3 regions of the Pseudescherichia sp. L3 genome follow, and region 2 is predicted to be linked to each of the others. Evidence: predicted binding sites of a transcription regulator. Region 2 holds the regulator's gene; each other region holds the start of a gene.
What was found. Region 2 encodes sigma-54, which starts transcription at its own class of promoters, with help from an activator protein. Its sites were predicted from a motif close to GTTGGCACANNTTTCGCTNT; they were not measured.

Region 1 (3,380 bases), on a different contig from region 2:
ACTGCCCGGCCAACAGCGGCAGGACAACGAGGCCAAACAGCCCGACCTTCATCACCACGCCGGAGAAGAGCGCCGCCGCAGGCGCATCGGCCCCGGCATGCGCCTGGGGTACCCAGCCGTGCAGAGGGATAACTCCCGCCAGCATGCCAAATCCCACCAGCCAGAGCAGCCAGACCGCCGTCCCCGGCCCCTCTTCAACGAAGCGCGCCGCGAGACCCGCGATCTCCAGCGTGCCGTAGCGCTGCCACAGCAGCCAGCAGGCGGCGGCCAGCAGCAGCGTTCCTACGCGGCCCAGGGTAAACCACAGCTTGCCGGACTGCGCGCAGCCGGTAAGAAACGCCCCGCACAGCGCCATGATCTCTGCCATCACCACCAGGGTAAGCAGATCGCTGGCGACGAGAGTGCAGACCGCCGCCGCCATCAGTAGATTGACCAGCAGGCCGTTAACCTTAACCCGTGCATGTCGGTGCCACGCCACGTTATACAGGCTGATAAAGAACCCAGGCAGGGCGATAGCCAGTAGCCAGACGGCGTTGAGCGGCGCCAGGCGGATCAGCTGAGGCAGGTAAAGCACGGCGCTCTCGCCGCTTGCCGTCCTGCCGGTTAACAGTCCGACAGCCACGTCGATCACCATCCCGCAGGCCACCGCTCCGCCAATGCCGGCCAGCAAGCCGCTTAAGCCGCGATGAAACGAAAAAAGCAACGCCAGCACCGCCGCCGCAACAAACAGCAGCACGGCCAGGTCGATCAGCATAAACGCGCTCATTTCGCGCCTCCTTGCAGGTTGAGCAGCGAGAGGTCGCCATAGTCGCCGTTGAGGGTCAGCTCGCGCTTGCGTTTGCTGGCCCGGGCGATATCCAGCGAATTCACCATCCGCAGCGCGCCGGTTGGGCAGGTGCGAATGCAGGCCGGTCCGCTCTCATCGAAATCGCAGAGATCGCACTTCACCGCCACGGCGCGTACGCCTGGCACCCAGTCCAGCAGGGAGCTGACGCGCGCAGGAGCCGGCGGCGCGGGGGGCGCTTTCGGTGAATTGGCGTTAGCCGGAATATGCAGCGGGCGGCTGCCGCTCATCTCAATCGCGCCGAAAGGACAGGCGATTGCGCACAGCTTGCAGCTCACGCACAGGCTCTCATTGAGCTGTACCGCCCCCTCTACGCGATTGATGGCGTTCACCGGGCAAACCCCGGCGCAGGGCGCATCCTCACAGTGGTGACAAAGCTGCGGGGCAGACTCTTTCGCGCTGCGCATCACGCTCAGGCGGGGCATTGATTGCAGCCCGTGCTGGCGGTGCGTCTCTGAGCAGGCCGCTTCACAGGTGTGGCAGCCGATACAGAGCGTGGCGTCAGCAATAACAAAACGATTCACCGGACACTCCTCAGGTGGTCATTTTTGACGAAATCGTGCCGACGGTCTGTCATTTCGACACCCCTCGACACGGCAGGCATTCAGGCCACCGAGGCCTGGGCGGATTGGTTGGCGAGCTGGCGGAGATCGACCGGCGTATCCTGCTGAATTGCCGCATACAGGCCGTTGTAAACCGGACCGATCTTCTCTAAGTAGTGCTCCAGCACCTCGGCGCGGTCGCGGTTATTGATCCGGCCATCAATGCGGCCATCCTGCGCCAGCTGGGCCTCGGCAATCAGCAGCTGCTCGCCGCCGCTCTTGCTCTCCACCAGATAGTGGATGGTATGGCTGTTAAAGCCGTCCGCCAGGGCGACGGTAATAAGGAAGTGCTCGAACAGCACAAAGCAGAGATCCCGCTCCGGCGCGCAGTACATGCCGTGATGCAGGTGGGCTTTGGACAGCGTAATGCCCTGAACCAGCGAGTTGCAGTAAGCCTGCCACTCCTCTTGCAGGCGATGGTGCCGTTCGGCAATGAAGTCAGCTTTTTCGCTAATTTCCCAAATGGTCATTTCAGGTTACCCGGTTAGTTGTGACCAGCTCATATAGCACTTTCCATGCCATTTTTTAATTTATTGATTTTTAATGAAATTAATTGCGAGGCAGTGTCATTTCGTCAGCGTCGACATCGTCAGTAACGTCGTTTTCGTTGGCTGGCACCGTTATTGCATTAACGGCGCAGTGGATCATGGGAGGCCCTATGCACGAAATTACCCTATGCCAGCGGGCGCTGGAGCTTATTGAACAGCAGGCGGCGGCGCACGGCGCACGGCGGGTGACCGGCGTATGGCTGAAGATAGGGGCGTTCTCCTGCGTGGAGAGCAGCGCCCTCACCTTCTGCTTTGAACTGGTATGCCGGGGCACCGTGGCGGAAGGCTGCACGCTGCACCTCGACGAGCAGCAGGCGGAGTGCTGGTGCGAAAACTGCCAGCAGTTTGTGACCCTGCTGAGCCAGCGGGTGCGCCGCTGTCCCCAGTGCCAGAGCGATATGTTGCAGATCGTGGCCGACGACGGCCTGCAGATCCAGCGACTCGAAATTGAACAGGAGTAGACTATGTGTAGTACCTGCGGCTGCGGCGAAGGCAATCTCTATATCGAGGGCGACGAGCACCGCCCTCACTCGCCATTTCGCAGCGCCCCCTTTGCCCCTGCCCAGCGCAGCGGCCAGACAATTACCGGGGTGAAAACCTCATCCTTTACCCCCGCCCGGACGCCGGAAGGCGATCTCCACTACGGCCACGGCGTTGCCGGAACCCATGCGCCGGGCATGAGCCAGCGGCGGATGCTGGAGATCGAGATCGACGTCTTAGCTAAAAATAACCATCTCGCGGCGCGCAACCGCGCCCGCTTTGCCGCGAAGCAGCAGCTGGTGCTGAATCTGGTCTCCAGCCCCGGCGCGGGTAAAACTACCCTGCTGAGCGAAACGCTGCTGCGCCTGAAAGGCAAGGCGTCCTGTGCGGTGATCGAGGGCGATCAGCAAACCGTTAACGACGCAGCGCGCATCCGCGCCACCGGCACCCCGGCCATTCAGGTCAATACCGGTAAAGGCTGCCATCTGGACGCGCAGATGATCGCCGACGCCGCCCCGCGCCTGCCGCTGGCAAACGGCGGGATCCTGTTTATCGAAAACGTCGGCAACCTGGTCTGCCCCGCCAGCTTCGATCTTGGTGAGCGACACAAGGTAGCGGTGCTGTCGGTCACCGAAGGCGAAGACAAGCCGCTTAAATATCCGCATATGTTTGCCGCCGCCTCGCTGATGCTGCTCAACAAAATCGACCTGCTGCCGTATCTCCATTTTGACGTGGAAAAATGCCTCGCCAGCGCCAAAGCGGTGAACCCGGATATTGAGATTATCCAGCTCTCCGCCACCAGCGGAGAAGGCATGGACCAGTGGCTGGCCTGGCTGGAGGCGCAGCCATGTGCATAGGCGTACCGGGACAGATCTGCGCCATCGACGGGCTCCAGGCGAAGGTTGA
Region 2 (3,380 bases):
CGATCCATATTGAATCTGACCAGCAGTCTCTGGATATGCAGGGCAACGTGGTCACCTTCACCGGCAACGTGGTGGTGACCCAGGGCACGATTAAGATCAATGCCGATAAAGTGGTCGTTACCCGTCCGGGCGGCCAGGAAGGCAAAGAGATCATTGACGGCTACGGTAACCCGGCCACCTTCTATCAGATGCAGGATAACGGCAAGCCGGTGCAGGGCCATGCGGGTCAGCTGCACTACGAGCTGCAAAATGACTTCGTGGTGCTGACCGGCAACGCCTTCCTTGAGCAGCAGGACAGCAATATCACCGGCGACAAAATTACCTATCTGGTCAAAGAGCAAAAAATGCAGGCGTTTAGCGAAAAAGGCAAGCGCGTGACCACCGTCCTGGTTCCGTCTCAGCTGCAGGACAAAGGCAATAAACCGGCACCGGCCCAGAAGAAGAGTAACTAATTCGTTATGGCAACGTTAACTGCAAAAAATCTTGCTAAAGCCTATAAAGGCCGCCGCGTGGTCGAGGATGTGAGCCTGACCGTTAAATCCGGCGAAATTGTGGGCCTGCTTGGCCCTAACGGGGCGGGTAAAACCACCACGTTTTACATGGTCGTTGGCATTGTCTCCCGCGACGCGGGTAACATCATTATTGATGACGAAGATATCAGCCTGCTGCCGTTGCACGCCCGCGCGCGCCGCGGTATCGGCTATCTGCCGCAGGAGGCCTCTATTTTCCGCCGCCTGAGCGTGTACGATAACCTGATGGCGGTGCTGCAAATTCGTGACGATCTCTCCTCAGAGCAGCGTGAAGATCGCGCCAATGAGCTGATGGAAGAGTTTCACATCGAACACCTGCGCGACAGCCTCGGCCAGGCCCTCTCCGGCGGTGAGCGCCGCCGCGTTGAGATCGCCCGTGCGCTGGCAGCAAATCCTAAATTTATCCTGCTGGATGAACCCTTTGCCGGCGTTGACCCCATCTCCGTTATCGACATTAAGCGCATCATTGAGCACCTGCGCGACAGCGGGCTCGGCGTGCTGATCACCGACCACAACGTGCGCGAGACGCTGGCCGTGTGCGAACGCGCCTACATCGTCAGCCAGGGGCATCTGATAGCCCACGGCACGCCGCAGCAAATCCTTGAAGACGAACAGGTTAAACGCGTATATCTTGGGGAAGACTTCAGACTCTGATAGGGTTAATGACGGTAATGTTTTAGCGGGAGAGAAGTGCTCTGAACATGAAGCAAGGTTTGCAACTGCGGCTAAGCCAACAGCTCGCCATGACGCCCCAACTGCAACAGGCTATTCGTCTGTTGCAGCTCTCGACGCTGGAACTTCAGCAAGAACTTCAGCAGGCGCTGGATAGCAACCCGCTGCTGGAGCAAACCGATCTTCACGATGAGATAGACGCCCAGCAGACCCAGGACACCGAAACATTAGACTCCGCCGACGCCCTTGAGCAGAAAGATATGCCCGAGGAGCTGCCGCTGGATGCCAGCTGGGATGAGATCTACACCGCCGGTACGCCGTCGGGCAATGGCGTAGACTACCAGGACGACGAGCTTCCCGTCTACCAGGGCGAGACCACCCAGTCACTTCAGGACTACCTGATGTGGCAGGTGGAGCTGACCCCCTTCTCTGATACCGATCGCGCTATTGCCACCTCCATTGTCGATGCCGTGGATGAGACGGGCTACCTGACCGTCTCGCTGGAGGATATCCTCGACAGTATGGGCGACAGCAACGTTGGCCTGGACGAGGTGGAAGCGGTGCTGAAACGCGTCCAGCGTTTCGATCCGGTGGGCGTAGCAGCAAGAGACCTGCGCGACTGCCTGCTGATTCAGCTCTCCCAGTTCGCCAGCGATACGCCGTGGCGGGCCGAAGCCAAACTGATCATCAGCGATCACCTCGATCTGCTGGCAAACCACGATTTCCGCACCCTGATGCGCGTGACCCGCCTGAAGGAAGAGGTGCTGAAAGAGGCGGTGAACCTGATCCAGTCGCTGGATCCACGCCCTGGCCAGTCGATCCAGACCGGCGAGCCGGAGTATGTGATCCCCGACGTGCTGGTGCGCAAGCATAACGGCCGCTGGATGGTCGAGCTTAACGCTGACAGCATTCCGCGTTTGCAGATCAACCAGCACTATGCCGCCATGTGCAGTGGCACGCGTAACGATGCCGACAGCCAGTTTATCCGCAGCAATCTCCAGGAAGCCAAATGGCTGATTAAGAGCCTGGAGAGCCGTAACGATACCCTGCTGCGCGTCAGCCGCTGCATCGTTGAACAGCAGCAGGCCTTTTTCGACAAAGGCGAAGAGTTTATGAAACCGATGGTGCTGGCAGATATCGCCCAGGCCGTCGAGATGCACGAATCCACCATTTCACGCGTGACAACCCAGAAGTACCTGCACAGCCCGAGAGGTATTTTTGAGCTTAAATACTTCTTCTCCAGCCACGTGAATACCGAAGGCGGCGGCGAAGCCTCGTCGACGGCCATTCGCGCGCTGGTGAAGAAGCTGATAGCCGCAGAAAACCCTGCGAAACCACTGAGTGACAGTAAGTTGACCACCCTGCTGTCCGACCAGGGTATCATGGTGGCTCGCCGTACCGTTGCGAAGTATCGAGAGTCTTTATCCATCCCGCCGTCTAACCAGCGCAAGCAGCTGGTCTGACCCAACCGATAAGGAAGACACTATGCAGCTCAACATTACAGGGCACAATGTCGAAATTACTGAAGCACTGCGCGATTTTGTCGGTACAAAATTTGCTAAGCTGGAGCAGTACTTCGAGCGGATCAATCAGGTCTACATTGTGTTAAAAGTGGAGAAAGTGACACACGTCGCGGACGCCACACTGCACGTTAACGGTGGCGACCTCCACGCCAGTGCGGAAGGGCAAGACATGTATGCGGCTATCGACGGTTTAATTGATAAACTGGCGCGACAGTTAAACAAACATAAAGATAAACTGAAACAACACTAATTGTCCGGGCGTTCGACGGCAGTTAGCAACCTGCTGTGGTCACGCAGCAGGTTGTCTGCACGAGCAACGCTTAGGTGAATTTATGATGAACAACGATTCCGCTCTTCAATTGAGCAATGTCCTTAACCAGGAATGTACCCGCAGCGGCGTGCACTGCCAGAGTAAAAAGCGTGCGCTGGAGATTATCAGCGAGCTGGCTGCCAAACAGCTTAGCCTGCCGCCGCAGGTGGTCTTTGAGGCCATCCTGACCCGTGAAAAAATGGGCAGTACCGGTATCGGCAATGGTATCGCGATCCCCCATGGCAAGGTCGAGGAAGATACCCTGCGCGCCGTCGGCGTCTTTGTACAGCTGGAGACGCCCATTGCCTTTGATGCTATCGATAACCAGCCGGTGGATCTGCTGTT
Region 3 (3,380 bases), on a different contig from region 2:
TCGCTGCGCCGGTGGTCTGGCAGCTCACCGAGTTCCTGCGCGGCTGGGTATTAACGGGCTTCCCGTGGCTGCAGTTTGGCTACAGCCAGATTGACGGCCCGCTGAAGGGGCTGGCCCCGGTGATGGGCGTCGAGGCGATCACCTTCCTGCTGATGGTGGTCAGTGGCCTGCTGGTGCTGGTGGCGGCTCACCGCAGCTGGCGCACCCTGGCGGTGGCGGTAGTGCTCTTTGCCCTGCCCTTCCCGCTGCGCTACATCCAGTGGTTTACGCCGGTAACGGAGCGCACCACCCAGGTCTCCCTGGTGCAGGGCAATATTCCACAGTCACTGAAGTGGGATGAGGGGCAGCTGGAGAATACGCTTAATATCTATCTCAACGCTACCGAGCGGGAGATGGGCAAGTCGCAGCTGATTATCTGGCCGGAGTCAGCCATTCCGGATCTGGAGATCAACCAGCAGCGCTTCTTAAGCACGATGGACGATCTGCTGCGAGCCAAGGACACGACGCTAATTACCGGCATCGTCGACGCGCGCCTGAACAAGCAGAACCGCTACGACACCTATAACACCATCATTACGCTGGGCAAAGAGAGCGCGTATAGCTACAACTCCACGAATCGCTACAACAAAAACCATCTGGTGCCGTTTGGCGAATTCGTGCCGCTGGAGTCTATTCTGCGACCGCTGGCGCCGTTCTTCGATCTGCCGATGTCCTCGTTTAGCCGCGGTCCCTACGTGCAGCCGCAGCTTTCGGCCCACGGCTTCGCGCTGACCCCGGCCATCTGCTATGAGATCATCCTCGGCGAGCAGGTGCGGGACAACTTCCGGCCAAACACCGACTTCCTGCTGACCATCTCCAACGATGCCTGGTTCGGTAAGTCCATCGGTCCGTGGCAGCATTTCCAGATGGCGAGAATGCGCTCGCTGGAGCTGGCGCGGCCGCTGCTGCGCAGCACCAACAACGGCATTACCGCCGTGATTGGCCCGCAGGGTGAAATTCAGGCCATGCTGCCGCAGTTCACCCGCCAGGTGCTGACCACTAAGGTTACGCCGACCACTGGCCTGACGCCGTATGCCCGTATGGGCAATTGGCCAGTGTGGATCCTCACCGCGCTGTTCGGCTTTGGCGCAGTGGTGATGAGCCTGCGTCAGCGTCGCGTTAAATAATCCTTTCTCATTGCCCGGCGGCACTCCGCTTGCCGGGCCCACCCCTTCATCATCACCTCTGCATATTCCAATCTGGCACAGCAATTGCTTATTAATATCAGGCAGCTGCGAATTGTTGCCGATGCGCTATTACGGTGCACCAGCCGTGAACATCCAAAGCACTAAAAAGGTGCAAGCGATGTTTTCTGCCTCGAAATGGTGCGGTGCGCTTCGCAAAACGAAACAATAAAGCAGCAAAATGTTTACACCAAGCCACACTAAATGTTAACAAACACGCATAACACTGCATGCTTGTGCTGCAGGATATAACAACACAAACACACACACTGGGTATCAATGCGTCCCTGGCGCTGATGACGAAGGAGTTGGATATGCAATTACGTAAACTGACCGCGGCAATGCTGTTAGTGGGAATGAGCGCCGGTCTGGCCCATGCCGAAGACGCAGCAGCGCCAGCTGCCGGAAGCACGCTCGATAAAATTGCCAAAAACGGTGTGATCGTGGTCGGCCACCGTGAGTCTTCCGTCCCGTTCTCTTACTATGACAACCAGCAGAAAGTGGTTGGCTACTCACAGGACTACTCCAACGCAATCGTTGAAGCGGTTAAAAAACAGCTGAACAAACCCGATCTGCAGGTCAAGCTGATCCCGATCACCTCCCAGAACCGTATTCCGCTGCTGCAGAACGGCACCTTTGACTTTGAGTGTGGTTCCACCACTAACAACCTTGAACGTCAGAAGCAGGCCGCTTTCTCTAACACCATTTTCGTGGTCGGCACCCGTCTGCTGGCGAAAAAAGGCGGAGCCATTAAGGACTTCCCGGATCTGAAAGGCAAAGCGGTGGTGGTGACTTCCGGTACCACCTCTGAGGTGCTGCTGCACAAGCTCAACGACGAGCAGAAGATGGATATGCGCATCATCAGCGCGAAAGATCACGGCGACTCCTTCCGTACCCTGGAGAGCGGTCGCGCAGTGGCCTTTATGATGGATGATGCCCTGCTGGCTGGCGAGCGCGCGAAAGCGAAGAAGCCGGACAACTGGGAGATCGTCGGCAAGCCGCAGTCTCAAGAAGCCTATGGCTGCATGCTGCGTAAAGATGACCCGCAGTTCAAAAAGCTGATGGATGACACCATCGCCCAGGCGCAGACTTCCGGCGAAGCGGCGAAGTGGTTTGATAAGTGGTTCAAGAACCCAATTCCACCGAAAAACCTGAACATGAACTTCGAGCTCTCTAACGAGATGCAGACCCTGTTCAAAACGCCAAACGATAAAGCACTTAACTAACTAGAAACACAGGGCGACTATCGCCCTCTCGATTGACGGGAAGCACGGACAGACTAGACGCTGGAGGGTCGTTCCCCCATCCGGCGCGACGCTTACGCATAAAAAGGTGCGTAAAGCTTCTCACCAATCTTCGAGGGTAGCGCTGCTACCCTTTTTTTTCTGAGGTACATGTATGTCAATAGACTGGAACTGGGGTATTTTTCTGCAACAGGCCCCGTTCGGCAACACCACCTATTTAGGCTGGCTGTGGAGCGGTTTTCAGGTCACGGTCGCGCTGTCGATTACCGCCTGGATCATCGCCTTTCTTGTCGGCTCGCTGTTCGGTATTCTCCGCACCGTGCCCAACCGTTTCCTCTCCGGGCTCGGTACCCTCTACGTTGAGCTGTTTCGTAACGTTCCGCTGATCGTACAGTTCTTCACCTGGTACCTGGTGGTGCCTGAGCTGCTGCCGGAAGATCTCGGTATGTGGTTTAAGTCAGAGCTCGACCCGAATATTCAGTTCTTCCTCTCGTCGATGATCTGTCTGGGGCTGTTCACCGCCGCGCGCGTCTGTGAGCAGGTGCGGGCCGCTATTCAGTCGCTGCCGCGCGGGCAAAAGAACGCCGGGCTGGCAATGGGGCTGACGCTGCCGCAAACCTACCGCTACGTGCTGCTGCCCAACGCCTACCGCGTAATTGTGCCGCCGATGACCTCCGAGATGATGAACCTGGTGAAAAACTCCGCCATCGCCTCGACTATCGGGCTGGTGGATATGGCCGCGCAGGCGGGCAAGCTGCTGGACTACTCTGCCCACGCCTGGGAATCCTTTACCGCGATCACCCTCGCCTACGTGCTGATTAACGCCTTCATTATGCTGGTAATGAATCTGGTGGAACGTAAAGTTCGCCTGCCGGGCAATATGGGGAGCAAATAACCATGTACGAATTTGACT

Region 1: hypA (hydrogenase maturation nickel metallochaperone HypA) is a predicted target of sigma-54. The motif match lies at 2,057-2,076, and genes of this name have one in related genera.
Region 3: NR795_RS01795 (amino acid ABC transporter substrate-binding protein) is a predicted target of sigma-54. The motif match lies at 1,238-1,257, and genes of this name have one in related genera.

The regions. Positions count from the first base shown of each region.
Region 1 covers NZ_JANKYC010000002.1:123,997-127,376, forward strand. The annotation lists gene hycC (formate hydrogenlyase subunit 3) at 1-766, opposite strand, end outside; gene NR795_RS12160 (4Fe-4S dicluster domain-containing protein) at 763-1,368, opposite strand; gene hycA (formate hydrogenlyase regulator HycA) at 1,449-1,916, opposite strand; gene hypA (hydrogenase maturation nickel metallochaperone HypA) at 2,105-2,455, shown strand; gene hypB (hydrogenase nickel incorporation protein HypB) at 2,459-3,331, shown strand; gene NR795_RS12180 (HypC/HybG/HupF family hydrogenase formation chaperone) at 3,322-3,380, shown strand, end outside.
Region 2 covers NZ_JANKYC010000004.1:72,302-75,681, reverse strand. The annotation lists gene lptA (lipopolysaccharide ABC transporter substrate-binding protein LptA) at 1-452, shown strand, start outside; gene lptB (LPS export ABC transporter ATP-binding protein) at 459-1,184, shown strand; gene rpoN (RNA polymerase factor sigma-54) at 1,232-2,665, shown strand; gene hpf (ribosome hibernation promoting factor) at 2,688-2,975, shown strand; gene ptsN (PTS IIA-like nitrogen regulatory protein PtsN) at 3,058-3,380, shown strand, end outside.
Region 3 covers NZ_JANKYC010000001.1:364,642-368,021, reverse strand. The annotation lists gene lnt (apolipoprotein N-acyltransferase) at 1-1,166, shown strand, start outside; gene NR795_RS01795 (amino acid ABC transporter substrate-binding protein) at 1,538-2,449, shown strand; gene gltJ (glutamate/aspartate ABC transporter permease GltJ) at 2,622-3,362, shown strand; gene gltK (glutamate/aspartate ABC transporter permease GltK) at 3,365-3,380, shown strand, end outside.